Regions from separate parts of the Amycolatopsis sp. NPDC003676 genome, predicted to be linked through region 2. Evidence: riboswitches for the same ligand, from Rfam matches in the RefSeq annotation. Region 2 holds a riboswitch; the other holds the start of a gene.
The links. A riboswitch is a leader RNA that binds a small molecule or an ion and turns the genes downstream of it on or off. The one in region 2 is predicted to bind thiamine pyrophosphate.

Region 1: linked by a shared signal. The riboswitch ahead of ACWDNU_RS31945 (thiamine ABC transporter substrate-binding protein) and the one ahead of thiO (glycine oxidase ThiO) in region 2 are both predicted to bind thiamine pyrophosphate.

What each region holds. Positions count from the first base shown of each region.
Region 1 covers NZ_JBSFNS010000076.1:2,260-11,591, forward strand. The annotation lists gene ACWDNU_RS31940 (ABC transporter permease) at 1-558, opposite strand, end outside; gene ACWDNU_RS31945 (thiamine ABC transporter substrate-binding protein) at 534-1,601, opposite strand; TPP riboswitch at 1,633-1,744, opposite strand; gene ACWDNU_RS31950 (4a-hydroxytetrahydrobiopterin dehydratase) at 1,769-2,059, shown strand; gene ACWDNU_RS31955 (DUF3592 domain-containing protein) at 2,431-2,856, opposite strand; gene ACWDNU_RS31960 (hypothetical protein) at 2,920-3,606, opposite strand; gene ACWDNU_RS31965 (GlxA family transcriptional regulator) at 3,696-4,673, opposite strand; gene ACWDNU_RS31970 (cysteine hydrolase family protein) at 4,777-5,367, shown strand; gene ACWDNU_RS31975 (hypothetical protein) at 5,405-5,968, opposite strand; gene ychF (redox-regulated ATPase YchF) at 6,084-7,166, opposite strand; gene ACWDNU_RS31985 (DNA-3-methyladenine glycosylase 2 family protein) at 7,281-8,690, shown strand; gene ACWDNU_RS31990 (methylated-DNA--[protein]-cysteine S-methyltransferase) at 8,704-9,207, shown strand.
Region 2 covers NZ_JBSFNS010000151.1:5,545-14,876, reverse strand. The annotation lists gene ACWDNU_RS41525 (threonine ammonia-lyase) at 1-20, opposite strand, end outside; gene ACWDNU_RS41520 (hypothetical protein) at 172-975, shown strand; gene thiE (thiamine phosphate synthase) at 1,030-1,695, opposite strand; TPP riboswitch at 1,726-1,831, shown strand; gene thiO (glycine oxidase ThiO) at 1,828-2,916, shown strand; gene thiS (sulfur carrier protein ThiS) at 2,916-3,116, shown strand; gene thiG (thiazole synthase) at 3,119-3,871, shown strand; gene ACWDNU_RS41495 (NAD(P)-dependent alcohol dehydrogenase) at 4,111-5,055, opposite strand; gene ACWDNU_RS41490 (TetR/AcrR family transcriptional regulator) at 5,113-5,736, shown strand; gene ACWDNU_RS41485 (MarR family winged helix-turn-helix transcriptional regulator) at 5,880-6,311, shown strand; gene thiD (bifunctional hydroxymethylpyrimidine kinase/phosphomethylpyrimidine kinase) at 6,308-7,141, opposite strand; gene ACWDNU_RS41475 (phosphatidylinositol-specific phospholipase C domain-containing protein) at 7,254-8,261, shown strand; gene ACWDNU_RS41470 (hypothetical protein) at 8,258-8,461, opposite strand; gene ACWDNU_RS41465 (hypothetical protein) at 8,554-9,332, shown strand, end outside.

The sequences.
Region 1 (9,332 bases), on a different contig from region 2:
GGCAGCCGAAGCGATGGCCGGGCCGAGCGCAGGCAACGTCACCGACCGGAACGCCCGCCACGGCGAGGCACCCAGCGCCCGCGCGGCCTCGGTCGCTCGCGGATCGAGATGCGACCACAGCCCGGCGACCGTGCGCGCGACGACGGCGACGTTGAAGAACGCGTTGGCCAGCACGAGCGGCAGCACGCCGCCGTCCGGCCAGATCGCCCGGAAAGCCAGGCCGACGACAACCGTCGGCAGGACGAACGGAACCAGCACGATCGTCCGCGCCAATCCGACACCCGGCAGCTTTACGCGGGCGAGCAGGTACGCCACCGGCAGCCCGGCGAGCACCGCGACCACCGTCGACGCGGCCGCGCTGGCCAGCGTGAACCCGGCGAGCCGCCACGTCTGCGGGTCGCCGAGCACGGTGTCGACGCCGCCCGCGGAGAACCCCCGGCCGACAATCGCCACGACCGGCCAGGCGAAGAACACCACCAGGAACGCGACCGGCAGCAAGCCGAGCAGCGTGAGCCCGATGGTGCGCGCGGGGATCACGCGCCCATGAGCGAGCGCCATTCCCCGATCCACTTCTCCCGGCCAGCCTGCACCTTGTCCGCGGGCATGGTGGCCGGCGTCTGCGGCTGCGGCGCCGCGGTGGCCCAGCCCGCGGGCAGTTCGACGCCCTGGCGCGCGGGGTAGACGTACATGTTCGCCGCGACCGTCGTCTGGAACTGCTGCGACAGCAGGAAGTCGACGACCTTCTGGGCCTGCGGGATCTGCTTGCCGTTAGTGAGCACGCCCGCGTACTCGACCTGGCGGAAGCAGGTGTCGAGCAGCGCCTTGGTGCGCGGCTTGCCGTCCTCGCCGACCTCGGCGGCGGGCGACGAGGCGTAGGACACGACGATCGGCCGCGGGCCCTTGCCCGACGAGCCGGAGAAGTCCTTGGTGTAGGCCTCCTCCCAGCCGCTGACGGTCTTGAGGCCGTTGTCCTTCAGCTTCTGCCAGTAGCCCTGCCAGCCGCTCTCGCCGTACTTCGCGACCGTGCCGAGCAGGAAGGCCAGCCCCGGCGACGCGGTGGCCGGGCTTTCGGCGACGGTCAGGTCCTTGTACTTGGGGTCGGCGAGGTCGTCGTAGGTCTTCGGCTCCGGGAGGCCCTTGCTCGCGAAGTAGGCCGGGTCGATGTTGACGCAGACGTCGCCGAGGTCGACCGCCGCCAGCCGGTGCTGCGGGTCGACGGAGTAGCGCTGCGGGCCGCGGTCGGCCTCCGGGCTGGTGTAGGGCTGGAAGACGCCCTCGCTGAGCGCGCGCGAGGCGAAGGTGTTGTCGACGCCGTACGCGACGTCGCCGATTGGGCTGCCCTTGGTGAGCACGAGCTTGTTCGTGAGCGCGCCGGCGTCGCCGGACTTCAGGATCTTGAGCTTGATCCCGGACTGGCGCTGGAAGGCGTCGAGCACGTCCTGCGGGGCGGCGAACGAATCGTGCGTGACCAGCGTGACGGTCGGCGTCTTCTGGTCCGGGTTCGCGGACGACCCGCCGGAGTCGCCGCCGGAGAGCGAGCAGGCGCTGGCGAGCACCGAGACTCCTGCGAGACAGGCCACCGTGCGGACGGTCCGCGACATCATTCTTCCCCTCCTGCACTGCGCCGGATGAGGGAGAGCGATACGGCCTCCCTACGCCGGCATGATCCGGATCCAGGTGCGAACGGTCGCGGGTGCGAGGCCCGCCTCTCAGCCCGGCGTACCGGACTCCCGTGGCAATGCCGCAGCGTAGCCGACACCATGGAGTGATGACTCAGCTATTGAACGACTCGGCAGTGGACCAGGCCCTCGGCACCGTCCCGGAGTGGCGGCGCGAGGACGACAGCATCGTGCGGACGGCCGAACTCGCGTCCTTCCCGGCGGCGATCGAGGCGGTGGACCGGGTGGCCGTGCTCGCCGAGGCGGCCGACCACCATCCCGACATCGACATCCGCTGGCGCACGCTGACCTTCCGTCTCAGCACCCATTCCGAAGGCGGGTTGACCGATCGCGACTTCGCACTGGCCAGGCAGATCGACGAGGTGCTGGCAGCCCGCTGACCAGGTGTGACGTCCGCAACCCTGGCATAACAACCGGCCCCCTCGCGCGTCTCCCGGACAGACGCGACGGAAGGAGCCGGGATGGTCCAGGCACTCGTGGTAGGGATGGGTTCGTTCGGCCTGATGGTGGCCGCCGCGGGCGGGGTGCTGTGGCACACCGCGCGCAATCGGCGTGACCTTGATCACAAGCGGTAACAGTGAGCTAGATCAAGGCGCTATCCCAGCGGTAATCATCGGCACTCGCCCCGCTAGGACCCGCCATGAACAGCACATCCGCCCAGCTCACCGCCGCACAGCGCACGTGGGTCGCGGTGTTCTCGACCGCCGTCGTCCTGCTGTCGATGATCGTGCTCGGCCTGCTCGGCTGAGCGTTACGGCAGCGGGAACATCCGGATGAACCAGAACATGGCGAACCCGATGAGCCCGAGCACGACCGACGCGCAGCCGATCATCCGCATCCCGGTCGGCCCCTCGGGGACCGATTCGGCAGGGTCCTCCGGGTTCACCGCCACCTGAAGCGTCGCCCTCGCCCCCGGCGAGCTGTCGCTGACGGTCTCGGAAAGGCCCTGATAGACGCGCCCGTCAGGGCCGCGGTACTCGTACCGCGGGTAGTAGAGCGCCGCGTCGCTGTCGTCGGCCCCGCGCCGCTTCCTCTCGTACCCGGTCACCACCGCCTGGGCCCTCGGCCACGTCGCCAACGCCACCTTGCGCCGCCGGGCTTTCCTCGCCTGCACCACGACGCTGACCACGAGGGCGATCATGAGCGCGCCCCAGATGGCATAAAGAACGATCCGCACCGGGGCATCTTGGCCGGGCGAGCGGCGCGAGAGGGACGTTTCGCCGAAAATGCCCCGCGTGGGTCAGGTCACCGCGTCCCCGGGCGGCAAGGCCGGGACTCTCCGGTGCCACTGCGCGTGCTCGACCCAGCCCGGCGGCAGCCACTGCCCGGTGACGAGCTGCGGATGCCGGGGATGCACGGCGTTCGCCCACATCACGAAGAGCAGTTCGGCCCACTCCGACTGGAACAACCAGGACACCGGGCCGTTCTTGCTGTTTCCCGTCACGTGCACGACCGCCGGGGCCACCATCGCCGCGCCGGTGATCGCTTCCCAATGCCACGAGAGCACCCGCGGCGTGTAGAGGTGAAAGCCGTGCGCGCTCAGATACAGCCCGCCCTGCTCGATCGGCACCCAACGCGGAACCGCCGCCGCGGCCGCCTGCTGCCGGGCCCGGGACCGGGCGATCGCCCCGCCCACCAGCGAACCGGCCACGAGCCCAACCCCCAGCGCCCCCGTCCCGGCCACGAACGGCGTCGAGACGCTCCAGCTCCCGTCCCCGAGCGCCCGGAAATCCGAAACGACGACCGACCCGGTGGCCAAGAACCGTTCGCCGGGCACGTTCCGTCCGGGAAACGGCGCGAGCACTTCCTCGACCTGGCTGAGCTCGGCGTCGTCCGCCATCAAGCCCGCCAGGTAGCAGGTGTAGCTCAGCACGTCGTCGCGATAGGTCCAGGGCGGCGCCATCGGGGACGGCTGTTTTTTCGCCATTCAAACCCCCTCGCTGAATGAGGAGGCGATCGTAGCGAAGTGTTCAGCCGGGGGAATGTGCTGTCGCGTGGAATATTCCGCCGTTTCCGCTAACCGATCCGGAACCGCTCCCGGTATTCGTGGGGCGTCGCATTCAGCGTCCTTCGAAAAGACCGAGTCAACGTCGAAACAGTGCCGAATCCGCAGTTTTTGGCAATCCGCGACAATGTTTCGTCAGTCGTCTCCAGCCGATGCCGCGCCGCCTCGACCCGCGCGTGCTCGACGTAGGCGGCGGGCGTCATCCCCAGCTCCGCCTTGAAAACCCGCGTGATCTGCCGATCCGTCACATGGGCATGCGCGGCCAGATCGGCGACGGTCAACGGATCCGCCAGATGCGCGGCGATGTGCTGCCGCAACTCATCCACCCGCCGAGTCGCGGACGCGGGTTCCAGCGACACGCTGAACTGACTCTGCCCGCCCGGCCGCCGCAAGAACATCACCAGCTGACGAGCCACCCTCGACGCCAATTCCGGACCGAAATCATCGGCCACCAACGCCAGCGCGAGATCAAGGCAAGCACTCAGCCCAGCCCCGGTCCACACACTGCCGTCGCGAATAAAGATCGGATCCGCGTCGACAGTCACCTCCGGATGCTCCGCGGCGAGCTGCCGAGCCGTCGACCAGTGCGTGGTGGCGCGCTTGCCGTCGAGCAGCCCCGCCGCCGCGAGGATGTGCGCACCGACGCAGACGGACGCCACCCGCCGCGTCTGCCCAGCCAGCCGACGCACCTCCTCCACCACCGCCGAGTCGCAGCGCGCGACGATCTCCCCGTTCTCCCCCGCCGTCACCGCGCCCGGCACGATCAGCGTGTCGATCGCCTTCCCGGACAACTCCGCGAAAGTCACGTCCGGCAACACCCGCACCCCGGCCGAGGTGGTCACCGGGTCCGTCGTTCCGGCCGCGAGCACCACCCGGTACCCCGTCGGCTGGTCCATTTCCCGCTGCAGCAACGAAAACACCTCAGCGGGCCCGGTCACGTCGAGCAGGTCGATCCGATCGAACAAGACGACGACCAGCAGCCTCTTCATCGCGCTCCTCATGTCGGTTTCTGCGTCTTGCATGTCATTGCCGACATCCGCTGGCGAGTCTAGCGTCGATCGAGCGAACCAGAAACGAGAGGAAAACCCCACCATGGCAAGGAAAACGCTGCGGGAGCTGAACGGTCTCGACCAGACCCCGGCGACGCTGGCCGACGCGACGCTGATCATGGTCGACTACCAGAACACCTACACCCGCGGCGTAATGGAACTGGACGGCTGGCGCCCGGCGTTGACCGCGGCTCAAGGTTTGCTGGCCAAGGCCCGAGCCGCCGGAACAACGGTGATCCACGTAATCAACGACGGCGGCGAGGGCACGCCGTACGACATCCGCGCCGAGATCGGCAGCATCCACCCGGACGTCGCCCCGATCGAGGGCGAGGCTGTCGTCGTCAAGGGCGCGCCGAATTCCTTCGTGAACACTGACCTGGGCGCGCGGGTTGACGAAGCCGGGCACAAGAACGTGGTGATCGCCGGGTTCATGACCAACATGTGCGTCACGTTCACCACCGAGGGGGCATTTTTGCGCGGCAACCACCCAACCGTCGTCGCCGATGCCTGCGCTACCCGGCCGCTGCTGGCTCCCGCTGGGGAGGTTAGCGCTGAGCAGCTGCATAACAGCGCTTTGGCGACCATCGGGGATCTTTACGGCGTGGTCGTTCCCAGGGTGGCCGAACTGAACTGACTTTCGGGCCTCGGCAGGTCCGCCGTCCCGCCGAGGCTCAAAAGTCGATGAACCCCGCGACGACCTCGCGCACAATCCCGTCGGCTCCCGGGGTGCCGTAAAAGTAGACCGACCCGTATCCCCAGAGGTACTCGTCGATGACGTCCTCGAGTTCCCCGTCGACCGGCCAGCCCTCTTCGTTGACCTGAAACAGAAACTGATGCCCGTCGGCCCGCACAGCGTCGGCGTAGCTGGGTTCGTCCTGGATCAGGACCGGCTCGTCCGCGATCCGGACCAACGCGATCGAGCCTTCCTCGTCCGGCATCTCGACGAGCGCCGCCGAACGAAGCCCCGGCCACCCCAGGTCGATTCGCTCGCCGCGGGGTGCGGGCGCGTGCACCAGGGCGCGCATCGCCATGTCCGGGTATTCGAGGTCGCTGTCGCCGATGCTGAATCCGTTGCGCAGCAGGACCGAAATCTCGCTGTCGGACGCTGTGGGGATGGTCAGCAAATAGCGGTGTGTCTCGAGAAGCGGATGCGCCTCAATCGCAACCGGCGGCGCGCCACCGAGACGTCCCCCGTCCTCGCGATCCGGCAGGGACGGGGTGAAGAGCACTGGCATAAGCGGATCATACGAACTAGGACCGACAAATCGGCTTACCGCGGCGTTCCGGCCGGATCTTCACCGTGGTCCAGCTTCCCCGGCGATCCGTCACCGGGGAAGCCCTGCCGCGAGGTCAGACGTTGAAGCGGAACTCCACGACGTCGCCGTCCGCCATCACGTAGTCCTTGCCTTCCATGCGGACCTTGCCCGCCGAGCGCGCGGCCGCCATCGAGCCCGCCTCGACGAGGTCCGCGAAGGACACGATCTCCGCCTTGATGAAGCCGCGTTCGAAGTCCGTGTGGATGACGCCGGCGGCCTGCGGGGCGGTCGCGCCCTGCGGGATCGTCCAGGCGCGGGATTCCTTCGGGCCTGCCGTGAGGTAGGTCTGCAGACCGAGCGTGTGGAAACCGGCGCGGGCCAGGGCGTTCAGGCCCGGCTCCAGCTGGCCGACGGACTCCAGCAGCTCGCGCACGGACTCCTCGTCGTCCAGCTCCAGCAGTTCGGCTTCAACCTTCGCGTCGAGGAACACCGCGTCCGCCGGGGCGACGAGCTTCGTCAGCTCCTCGCGGCGCGCCTCGTCGGTGAGCACAGCTTCGTCGGCGTTGAAGACGTACAGGAACGGCTTCGTGGTGAGCAGGCTCAGCTCGCGCAGCGCCTCGCCGTCGATGTCCTTCTGCGCTTGGAACAGCGTGCGCCCGGAGTCGAGGATCTCCTTGGCCTTCTGGGCGTTTTCGAGCGCCGGCCGCGCTTCCTTCTTGGTGCGCGCCTCTTTCTCCAGCCTCGGCAGCGCCTTTTCGAGCGTCTGCAGGTCGGCGAGGATCAGCTCGGTGTTGATCGTCTCGATGTCGGACATCGGGTCGATCCGGCCGTCGACGTGCACCACGTCCGGGTCGTCGAACACGCGGATGACCTGGCAGATCGCGTTGGCCTCGCGGATGTTCGCGAGGAACTTGTTGCCGAGCCCCGCGCCCTCGGACGCGCCCTTCACGATGCCCGCGATGTCCACAAAGGACACCACGGCGGGCACGGTCTTCTCCGACGAGAAGATCTCGGCCAGCTGGTCCAGCCGCGGGTCCGGCAGCGGCACGACGCCGACGTTGGGCTCGATCGTGGCGAACGGGTAGTTCGCGGCGAGCACGTCGTTGCGCGTCAGCGCGTTGAACAGGGTGGACTTGCCGACGTTGGGCAGGCCGACGATACCGAGGGTGAGACTCACGGCCATGAAGTCTACGTGCTGGGCGGAGACCCCCGCCGACCCGGTGAGCGCGGCCGCAACGTCGTGTCGGTTTTCCGCCAGTCAGGGCTCTCACCTGCTGGCATCATCGAAGGCATGGCTACCTCGACCATCCCGATCTGGCGCGACACCGAGCGCTGCTACCGCGCGGTGACCGCCCGCGACCAGCGGTTCGATGGCCAGTTCATCATGGCGGTGCGCACCACGGGCATCTACTGCCGTCCGTCCTGCCCGGCGCTCACGCCGAAGGCGCAGAACGTCCGCTTCTACCCCACGTCGGCAGCCGCGCAGGCCGGTGGTTTCCGTGCGTGCCGCCGTTGCCTCCCGGACGCAGTCCCAGGTTCGCCGGATTGGAACGTGCGCGCCGACCTGGCCGCCCGCGCGATGCGATTGATCTCGGACGGCCTGGTCGAACGCGAGGGCGTGCCCGGGTTGGCCCGTCAGCTCGGCTACTCGGAACGCCAGCTCGGCCGAGTGTTGACGGCTGAGCTGGGCGCAGGCCCGATCCGCCTGGCCCGAGCACACCGTGCCCACTCGGCACGGTTGCTGATCGAGATGTCGCAGCTGCCGCTCACCGACGTCGCGTTCGCGGCCGGGTTCTCCAGCATCCGGCAGTTCAACGAAACGATCCGTGAAGTGTTCGCGACAACGCCGTCTCAGCTCCGAGCAGCCTCGCTTCGCCGCGGAAACCGCAACGAACCCAGCGGCGCGACGCGGCTCAGCCTTCGCCTGCCGTTCCGCGCCCCGTTCGACGCGGCGGGCGTGCTGAACTACCACGCTTCACGGGCGTTGCCAGGCATCGAAGCCGTCTCGGACGACGGCTACGGCCGCACCTTGCGCCTGCCACACGGCCCGGCGTCGGTGTGGGTCAGCCCGCGCGCCGGCTACGTGCAGTGCGACCTGGCGCTCTCGGACCTCCGCGACCTGAGCAGCGCCGTCAGCCGAGTACGGCGGCTGTTGGACCTGGATGCAGACCCGGAAGCCGTCACCCGTGTGCTGTCCGCCGACGAGGCCCTGGCCCCGTTGGTCGCAGCTACCCCGGGCATCCGTGTGCCAGGCGCCGTCGACGGTCCGGAGGTCCTGCTCCGCGCCCTGCTCGGCGACGACGTGGCCGACGTTGTCCGGCTTGGCGAGCCAGTCCCACCCGCCGACCCGCCCATGGACACCTTGACGACCCTCTTCCCGACCCCGTCCGCCATCGCCGCGGCTGACGTGAAACCGCTGGTCAAGCAGGTCGCCGCCGCGATCGTCGCCGGTGACCTGGACCTCCACGTAGGCCGCGACGCCGACGAACTGCGCACCGAAATGCTCACGGCCGGCGTCGATCCCGCCACCGCCGATTACGTCGTGATGCGTCTGCTGGGCGCTCCCGACGTCCTGTTGACCGCTGATCCAGCCGTCCGCCGCAGCGCGGCCGAGCTGGGCATCGACCTGACGACGTCCGCACGCGGCTGGCAGCCGTGGAGTTCGTACGCCAGCCGGTATCTCAGTTCCCGAACCGCTTGAGGAGACTTTTCTCGTGCACACCGCCTTCTGGTCCACTTTGGACACCAAGATCGGCCCGTTCACCGCAGTGGTGGCAGGCGACGGAGCCGTACTGGCCTCCGGCTGGACCGGCGACGTCGCCGAACTGACGCCGCTCATCTCGCCGTCCCTGGCCCCGACGACCCTGACCGAACGCCGCGACCTCGGCCCCGTGACGACCGCGATCCGCCGCTACCACGGCGGTGATGTCGACGCCGTCGCCGACATCGAGGTACGGCAGCGCTCAGGCCCGTTCCGCGAGCACGCGTGGGAGATGCTGCGCAAAGTCCCGGCAGGCAGCCCGGTGAGCTACGCGGAGTACGCCACCCTCTCGGGCAACCCCTCCGCAGTCCGCGCGGCAGCAACCGCCTGCGCCCGCAACGCAGCCGCCCTGTTCGTGCCTTGCCACCGGGTGGTGCGGACCGGCGGAGCGATCGGCAACTTCCGCTGGGGCGTGGACGCCAAGCGGTGGCTTCTGCACCACGAAGAGTCCGCCTGACAGCTCGGCTGAGTTGGCGGGTTGGCTGCGCGGGTTGGCCGGACGCAACCGGGTTGGCCCGTCTGAGCCGGGCCGGGCCGAGCCGAGCCGAGCCAGGCCAAGCCGGGCCGGGCCGGGCCAGGCCA
Region 2 (9,332 bases):
GAGATCGTCACGAGGTGCATGAGGCGAGTATGTCAGGAAAGTGTGAGCTTTAGTCTATCCATTGTGGACAGTCAACGTGGCGTCCCTCACGCCCGGGCAACGAAGGGAGCAGCTCAGGCGACTTAACCGTTGAAGAAACAGGACACGAACGGGAACGATCAGATCGGAATCATGAGCGAGGAGCAGAAGGAAACCGCGGAGGACAAGAAAAAACTCCGGATGACCTCGGTGCTCGCCGCGGCGCTGGCGGCGGTCACCGCCGCGTTGCTGGGTTCGACGCTGGGGGTCGCCGGAACAGTCATCGGCGCCGGAGTGGCCAGTGTGGTCAGCACGGTCGGCGGCGAGCTGTATCTGCGTTCCCTGCAGCGGACTCGTGATGCCGCGCGGAAGGCGATGGAGACAGCCGGGCGACGCAGCCGGGCCGGGCTTGCTCCGGTGCATGTGCCGCTTGAGAAGGCGAAGCCTGCTGCTCCGGGTGAGGCGCCGACGGTGTATCTCCCGGCTGACCTGGCGAACATGCCTACGGTTCGCTTGTCGCAGCTGAAGCCGACTGAGCCGGAGAAGTCCGACAGTTTGGGCGAGAAGCTGCGGAAGATGCGGTGGCCGTTGATCATCGCGTCGAGCGTCGCTGCGTTCGTTGTCGCGTTGCTTGTTCTGTTCGGCCTGGATTGGACTACTCAGGGGAGTGTGTCCACCGGGTTGATTCCTCGGCAGCCGGATACCAGCCAGCAGCGGGATGATCACCCGGACAACACGCCGAGCACCGCACCGCAGACGCCCCCGCCCGGCGAGTCGAAGCAGAACAACCCGACGTCTACTCCGACCACAACGCCGAGTGCTCCGCCCTCCTCGCAGCAGCCGACGCAGCAGACGCGCCCGCCGTCCACGTCCTCGAACCCGCCCACGAGTTCGCGGGCCCCCGCCACCAGCCAGACGCCGACCGCTCCCGCGGTTCCGTCAAACGGGGCCGAGTAGCTCCCCGCGGCGATTCGTGAGGGGAACCTTGACCGTCAGGGTTCCCCTCACGGCTTACGAAAGCCGCGCCTTCAGCCCCTCCGCGGCAGCCTTCGGGTCCTCCGCCTCGGTAATCGCTCGAACCACCACTATCCGAGACGCCCCGGCCTCCAGCACCTCCGGCAACCGGGCCTCGTCGATCCCGCCGATCGCGAACCAAGGCCGCTCCGTCTCGAGAGCCGCGGTGGACCGGACCAAGCCCAGCCCCGGCGCGAACCGGCCGGGTTTCGTCGGGGTGGGCCAGCACGGGCCGGTGCAGAAGTAGTCCACCCCGGTCTCCGCCGCGGCCGCGGCGGCCTGCTGCTCCGAATGGGTGGAACGGCCGATCACCACGTCGTCGCCCAGGACGCGGCGCGCCAGCGAGACCGGAATGTCGTCCTGCCCCAGGTGCAAGACGTCCGCCCCCACGGCCAACGCCACATCCGCCCGGTCATTCACCGACAGCAACGCCCCGTGCCGCGCACACGCCTCCGCCAACACCTCCAGCGCGGCGATCTCCTGCTTGGCCTCCAGTGGCGCACCCCCGGTTTTGTCCCGCAGCTGCACGATGTCAACGCCACCGGCCAACGCGGCGTCAGCGAACTCGGCAAGGTCTCCACGAGAAGCGCGCGCATCCGTGCACAAGTACAGCCGGGCGTCGGCGAGACGGGTGCGAATTTGGTCTCCGGTCAAGGCAGGCATGGCGGTGACGTTACCCGCGCGCTACGGTGTGGGAGTCCGCACGGGAGCCCGAGGCACGGGCTGAGAGGGAGCTGCCGCTCCGACCGTGGAACCTGATCCGGGTCATGCCGGCGCAGGGAGCGTGATTCCACTGTGAACACCAGCACCACAACCGTCACTGTCGTCGGCGGCGGCGTCATCGGGCTGTCCGCGGCCTGGCGCGCGGCCGCCCAAGGATGGCGCGTCACCGTTGTCGACCCGGATCCCGTGCACGGCGGCGCGTCCTGGCTGGCTGGCGGGATGCTCGCCCCGGTCACCGAGGCGTGGCCGGGCGAGGAAGCCGTGCTCAGCCTGGGGGAAGCGTCGCTGCGACGCTGGCCCAGCTTCGCGCGGGAGCTCGCCGAGGAAGGGACCGATCCCGGGCTGGCCGAGCACGGCACGATCGTCGTCGGGTTCGACAGCGCCGACGCCGGGCACCTCGACATCCTCGCCGGGTACCTGCGTTCGCTCGGCCGCGACGTCGAGACCCTCACCGGGCGCGAGGCGAAGCGGCTCGCGCAAGGCCTCGGCTCGGTGCGCAGCGGCCTGCATGTGCCGGGCGATTTAGCCGTGGACAACCGGAAACTGCTTACAGCGCTGAGCGAAGCGGCTACGAAGCGTGGGGTCGAGTTCCGCCGCGAGCGGCTCGAGAGCCTCTCCGAAGTGTCTGGTCCGGTGATCCTCGCCGCAGGCGCGTGGACCGGTCAGCTGCATCCGTTGCTGGAGCACGCCGTACGCCCGCTGAAGGGCGAGATTCTGCGACTGCGTCCGCGTCGGGGCTGTCTGCCGCCTCCGCCGTACACGGTGCGCGCGATGGTCGAGGGACGGCCGATCTATCTGGTACCGCGAGAAGACGGCGAACTGGTCCTTGGCGCGACACAGTACGAAGCGGGTTTCGACCAAGCCGTCACCGCGCGCGGTGTACGCGAGCTGTTGGAAGGCGCGGAACGTATTCTGCCCGGCATCACGGAGTACGAGCTGGTGGAAGTCGCCGCCGGACTGCGTGCCGCGAGCCGCGACGCTTTGCCGTACATCGGTGAAGTGAGCGAAGGCGTGTACGCGGCGACAGGGCATCACCGCAACGGTTTGCTGATGGCGCCCGCGACGGCGGACGCCGTGGTCGCGTGGCTGGCCGGCGAAGCCCCGCCGCCGGAGGTCGCCGCGGCGACGCCCGCCCGTCTGGTCGAGAAGGAGCGAGTCTGATGGAGATCAAGGTCAACGGCGAGTGGCGGGAATTTCCCGACGACAGCACCGTTTCCGCGGTCCTCGACGCGCTGGGAGCGGAACGCCGGGGTGTGGCCGTCGCGGTCAACGGCGAGGTCGTGCGGCGTGGCGAATGGGAAGAAGCGGTCGTGCCGAAGGGCGCGAACCTCGAAGTGCTGACCGCGGTTCAAGGAGGTTGAGCATGGACGACCTGATCATCGGCGAACACAAGCTGTCGTCGCGATTGATCATCGGCACCGGTGGCGCGGCGAATCTCGAAGTGCTGGAACGCGCGCTGGTCGCGTCGGGCACCCAGCTGACCACCGTGGCGATGCGCCGAGCCGACGCCGAGGGCGGCTCCGGAGTGCTGGAGTTGTTGCGGCGCTTGGACATCGAGCTGCTGCCCAACACCGCGGGCTGCCGGACGGCGGCCGAAGCCGTGCTCACCGCCCAGCTGGCCCGCGAGGCGCTGGAAACGAACCTGATCAAACTCGAGGTGCACGCCGACGACCGGACGCTGCTGCCCGACCCTTTGGAGACCCTCGACGCCGCCGAACGCCTGGTGGCGGACGGATTCACGGTCTTCGCGTACACGAACGACGACCCGGTGCTCGCCCTCCGCCTGGAAGAGGCGGGCTGCGCCGCGGTGATGCCGCTCGGCGCCCCGATCGGCACCGGTTTGGGTATCCGGAACCCGCACAACATCGAACTGATCGTCTCGCGCGCGTCGGTGCCGATCGTGCTGGACGCGGGGATCGGCACCGCTTCGGACGCGACGCTGGCGATGGAACTCGGCTGCTCGGCGGTGCTTTTGTCGACCGCGGTGACCCGGGCGGCGGACCCGGAACGGATGGCACTGGCGATGCGGAGTGCGGTTGAGGCCGGGTATCTGGCGCGGGGTGCTGGGCGGGTTCCGCAGCGGTTTTGGGCGCAGGCGTCCAGTCCCCCTCGTTGAGGTTTTCGAAACGGCGGAAGCACGAGGGGGAACCGTGGGTGATCAGGCGGGAGAATTGCTGTGGTCCTGTGAGCGAAGCTTCCTGCTCTGGACTTATGGCCCGCTGTCGCTGCGGTCCGCGGAGATAATCGGCAGCCTCCGGTATTGGCATTACTCGCACCACGCAAAGCGGCGAAGAGCTTGAGCTTCTTTACTCGACTCAGGTGTCGCGATGGAAGGAGTGGATTGACGGCTAGTCTTTACTGGACCTCGATCACCACCTTCCCGCGCACCCCGCCTCCCTCAAGCGCTCGATGCGCCCCCGCGATATCCGCCAACGGAAACACCCGGTCCACCAACGGTCGCACCAACCCGGCATTGACCCACCGGCTCAAGTCGGCGAGCAGATCCGCCTTCGGATTCCCGCTGAAACCGCGCACCCAGCGGTTCGGGCGCAGCGAGTTCGCCGCGACATAACCGAGCGTGCGGACCGGACGGTCGAGGTCGAACGCGATCGCGACCATCCGTCCGCGCGGGGTCAGCAGTCGCCGGAATGCCTCGAGGTCGCGGCCGACCGTGTCCAGAATGACGTCGAACTTCCCCAGGTCACCAGGATCGCGGTAGTCGAGCGCGGCATCCGCCCCGAGTTCCCTTGCCAGTTCTAGGTTCTTGGCGCTCGTCAGCCCGGTCACGTGCGCGCCCATAGCGCGGCCGAGCTGTGTCGCCACAAAACCGACCCCGCCCGTCGCGCCGCGGATCAGCAGGCGTTCGCCGGGCTTCAGATGGGCTTTGTCGCGCAGCGCGGTAATCGCGGTGACGCCCACCGCGAGCGACGCGGCCTGCGCGGGATCCAGCCCGGCAGGCACGTGGTCCAGCCGATCCGCGGCCATCACGTAGTACTCCGCAGCAGTGCCCATCCGCCGCCCGCCGCCCCAGACGAGGTCGCCGACGGCGAACCGGCTCGTGCCCGGTTCCACCACCTCGCCGACCAGGTCCACGCCGATCCGCTTGGGGAAACGCTTGCCGCTGAACGGAAGCAGCTTTCCGGACCGCATCGCGAGTTCGCCGCCGTTGACCGTCAGCGCGCGCACCCGGACGAGGACTTCGCCAGGGCCGGGCACAGGTGTCGGGACAGTGGTCTCACGCAGGACTTCCGGCGGTCCGTAGCGGTCGTAGGTGATGGCGCGCATCGAAGTGGAAGGCATGTTCCACTTCTAGCACGGAAAGTGGAAAGGGTCTTCCGATTCATGTAAAGTGAGAGGGTGCCGGAAAAACCGACTCGGTTGCGCACCGACGCCGCCCACAATCGCGCGCAGATTCTCGACGTCGCGAAGCGCACCTTCGAGACCGAGGGCCTGGACGTGTCGATGAGCGAGCTGGCGCGCCGCGCGGGCCTCGGCGTGGCCACCGTGTACCGCCATTTCCCGACCAAGGCCGACCTGGTCGCCGAAGCCTTCGCCGAGCCCATGGCCGAATGCGCGGGGATGCTCGACGAGGCGCTCGCCGACCCCGATCCGTGGCGCGGGTTCTGCCGGGTGATCGAGGAAATGTGCGCGATGCAGGCGCGCAACCACGGGTTCTCCGCCGCGATCGTGACCGCGCTGCCGGAGCAGGCGCGGTTCGCGGAGTTGCGGGACCAGGCGATGCAGGGGTTCACCGAGTTGATCCGCCGGGCGCAAGAAGCCGGTGCGCTGCGGGCAGACTTCGCGGTTTCCGACCTGTCGCTGGTCTTGCTGGCGAACGGCGGGCTGCGGTCGGGCGCGGGAGCCGCGGCACCAGCGGCGTCGCTGAGGCTCGCGGGCTACCTGCTGCAGTCGTTCCGCGCGGAGACGGCCGCGCCGCTGCCGCCGCCCGCGGAGCTTCCGCTCGACGTGTCGGTGCTCTAAATGGGCGGCCAAGCTGCACAAATGGCGAGGTAATGGTGATTTCGCCCGCGCTTGACGCGGATTGTGCACGGGTACGCCGTATGGTTGACGGCACCCTTTCCGGCGCACCCAGCGGCGGGCACCAGCGTCAGAAGGAGCCGATCGTGACTCTTTCCTCGGTCCAGGACGTAACGGGCCGGTTGTATCTAGCGGTGGGACGGCTTTCCCGCTCGCTGCGCCAGGCCGGCGCGCCCGGGCCTGGACACGGGTCCATCTCGGCGCTGGCCACGCTCGTGCACTTCGGCGAGCTGCGCCTCGGCGACCTCGCCGCGAAGGAGGGCGTCGCGGCGGCCACGATGTCGCGGATCGTGGCCACGCTGGTGGAGGCCGGTTACGTCACCCGCGAGTCCGACCCGGTCGACCGCCGCGCCTGGCTCGCCCGCGCGACCGAGGAAGGCGAACGCCTCGTCTCTGGCGTGCGCTCCACTCGCGTGCAGGAGCTCAACCGCCGCCTCGACCGGCTCACGCCCGAGGCCCGCGAGTCGATCATCGCCGCGCTGCCCGCGCTGGAGGCCCTGATCTCCGACGAGAGCTAGCGCTCTTCCGGAGCCAGCCGCCAGAACGCCGACACTGGGCCGACTTTGGCGCCCATCGGGTACGAGTGTTCGACGGCCTGCGAGACGAACCACTTGCCGTAGCGCGCCGCTTCGACCACCGGCATGCCCTTGGCCAGCCCGGCGGTCAGCGCGGACGCCATGGTGTCGCCGGCACCGTGCGTGTGTGGGGTCTTCCAGCGCGGACCGGGCAGCTCCACGAACGTCGAACCGTCGAAGAGCAGGTCGACGCACTCCGGGTCGGACTGCAGGTGGCCGCTCTTCACCAGCACGTACTTCGGGCCGAGCTGGTGCAGCACGACGGCCGCGGTGTGCATGCCCTCGCGGTCGGTCACGGTCATGCCGGTGAGCAGCCGCACCTCGTCCAGGTTCGGCGTGAGCACGGTGGCGCGCGGCAGGAGTTCGTCGCGCAGCGCGGCGAGGCCGTTGTCGTCGAACAGCGACTGGCCGGTCATCGCCGCGGCCACCGGGTCGACCACGAACGGAATCGCGCCGTCGCGTCCGATCCCGGCCTTGTCGCAGGCCGCCGCGACCGCGTGGATGATCTCCGCGGACGCGAGCATGCCGGTCTTCGCCGCGCCGACGCCCATGTCCGCCGCGACCGCCTCGATCTGCCCGGCCACGATGTGCGGCGGCAGATCGGCGCGGTCGTGCACGCCGAGCGTGTTCTGGACGGTGACCGCGGTGACCGCGACCAGGCCGTGCACCCCGCAGGTGAGGAAGGTCCGCAGGTCCGCCTGCAGCCCGGCGGCCCCGCCGGAATCGGATCCGGCGATGGTGAGCGCGGAGGGCGGGCTCGGGTTCTCAGTCATGTGCGCGTTCCGACTTCTGGTCTGGTCCATTGAGGCAACTGTGCTTCATTCACAGTCCACCACGATGGCACAGTAAGTGTTCGTGCTGGTCCCCGTGACGAAGGAGACATCAGTGAAGCTCGCCGCGGCCGGTCTCCTGCTCCTGTCCACGCTGGCGGTACCGGGGGTCGCCAGCGCGGACAGCCCCCAGCTCTCGCACGTGACCACCGTCGGCGTGCACAACACCTACGATCCCGCCGCGTACCCGTACCTCGCGCAGGCGCTGGACAACGGCTCGTCCCTGCTCGAACTCGACGTCTGGCCGGATTTCTTCACCCACGAGTGGAAGGTCAGCCACTCCAATCCGCTGGGCAACAGCAACAATTGCGTTGACGCGCGTTCGGCGGCCGACCTGTACTCCGGCGGGACGAACAAGGACCTCGAATCGTGCCTGGACGACATCCGGATCTGGCTCGGCGCACATCCTGGCCGCCCGCCGCTCACGCTGAAGATCGAAATGAAGACCGGTTTCTCGGCGAATACCGGCCTCGGCCCGGCCCAGCTGGACACCGCCTTCCGAGACCACCTCGGCGATGCCGTGTTCAAGCCCGCCGATTTGCTCGGCAGCCACGCGACGCTCGATGAAGCGTCCAAAGCGGACAATTGGCCGACACTGGACGCGTTGCGGGGCAAGGTGCTCACCGAGATCATCCCCGGCACAGTCGAAGAGGGAAATCCGACCGACACGCTGCACACGGATGTCGAGTACGCCGGTTACCTGCTGGACCAGAAGGCTGCTGGAAAGCTGAATTCAGTGCAGATCTTCCCGACCGTGCACGGTGCCGCGGGCGGCGACCCGCGCGACAAATACTCCGCGGAGCAGAAACCGTGGTTTGTCGTGTTCGACGGGGACGCGAGCGAATGGCTCGCCAAGGCTGGCATGTCTTGGTACGACGAAAACCACTACTACGTGGTGATGACGGACGGACAGAACGTCGCGCCCGCTATCGACGACCACAACCCGACCGTCGACCAGGCGACTCAGCGCGTGGCTGAACTGGCCAAGCAGCACGCTTCCGTGGTGACGTCCGATTGGACCGGCCTCACGACCGTGCTGCCGACGGTGGATTCGCGCGGCTAAAACCGCGGCGGCGGTTTCAGCACTGACATCCGATATTGGTACACCGCTTGCGCTTCGGCGATCCCCGGCCGCGGCGTGATGCCCGATTTGCGAATCGTTTTGACCGCCGAAGCGGTGCGGTGCTCAGTGACCAGGCCGTCGACCTCGTGCTGCACCTCAAGCGGCAGCCTCGCCCACAACGCTTCCGGTGTCTCGCTCATCCGGTCAGTGTCGCATTCACGAGCACCGGAAGGGGACGAGATCCCTGCTATGGTGTTTTGTCCGCTCGAAGCGAGCCGGGGGTGCGGGGTTCATGGCAATGGCGCCGGTCGAGGTTCTCGTGGGCAATTTGGCGCTGGACGAGACAACCGTGACAGACGTCGTCCGCCTCTCGATCACTATCCTGCTGGGTGCCAGCGGTGTTGTCGCGTGGATCTTTTCGAAACGTGCGCGGGCGCGTTCCTCGCTGGGCCGAATGGGTGTCGACATTTCCGACGCTTCGCTGGCTCGCTGCATCGCGGACGGCGACCTCAAAGCCATCGAACTGCTGCTGCGCACGGGAATCCGCGCGGACGCACCGCTCAACGGCCGCACCCCGTTGCAGGCCGCGATCAAAGCCGGCGACGAGCGCGTGATCGGTTTGCTGGTCCGCCGCGCTCCGCCGGAAGCGGTTGTCCGGGAATTGCTCCGGGACAGCGTCCCGGAAGCCGCGCCGTCCGGTTCGCCCGCCTTCACGGTGCTGCCCGGGGTGCAGGGCGTGCTCGAGCACATTCAGCGCCAGATCATCTCGGCGCTGGATTCCGGGGAACGGACCGAGATGCTCAACCTCGGACTGGACCTCGAGGTCGTGCAGACGTTCCTGCTCTACAAACTGATCTTCCAGAAGAACCTTCGCAATCTCGAATACCACGGCATGCTGATCGAAAGCAGTGCGGAACGGATCAAACCGGTCATCGACGGGGGCAGTTCCATCCACTCGGGGACCGCGACCGCGGTGATCGAGAAGATCGGCAACCAGATCGCGGAGAACGCGGCCTTCCTCGACAGCAGCAACATCTCCATCGAGATCCGGTCCTACGACCTGCCGCCGGT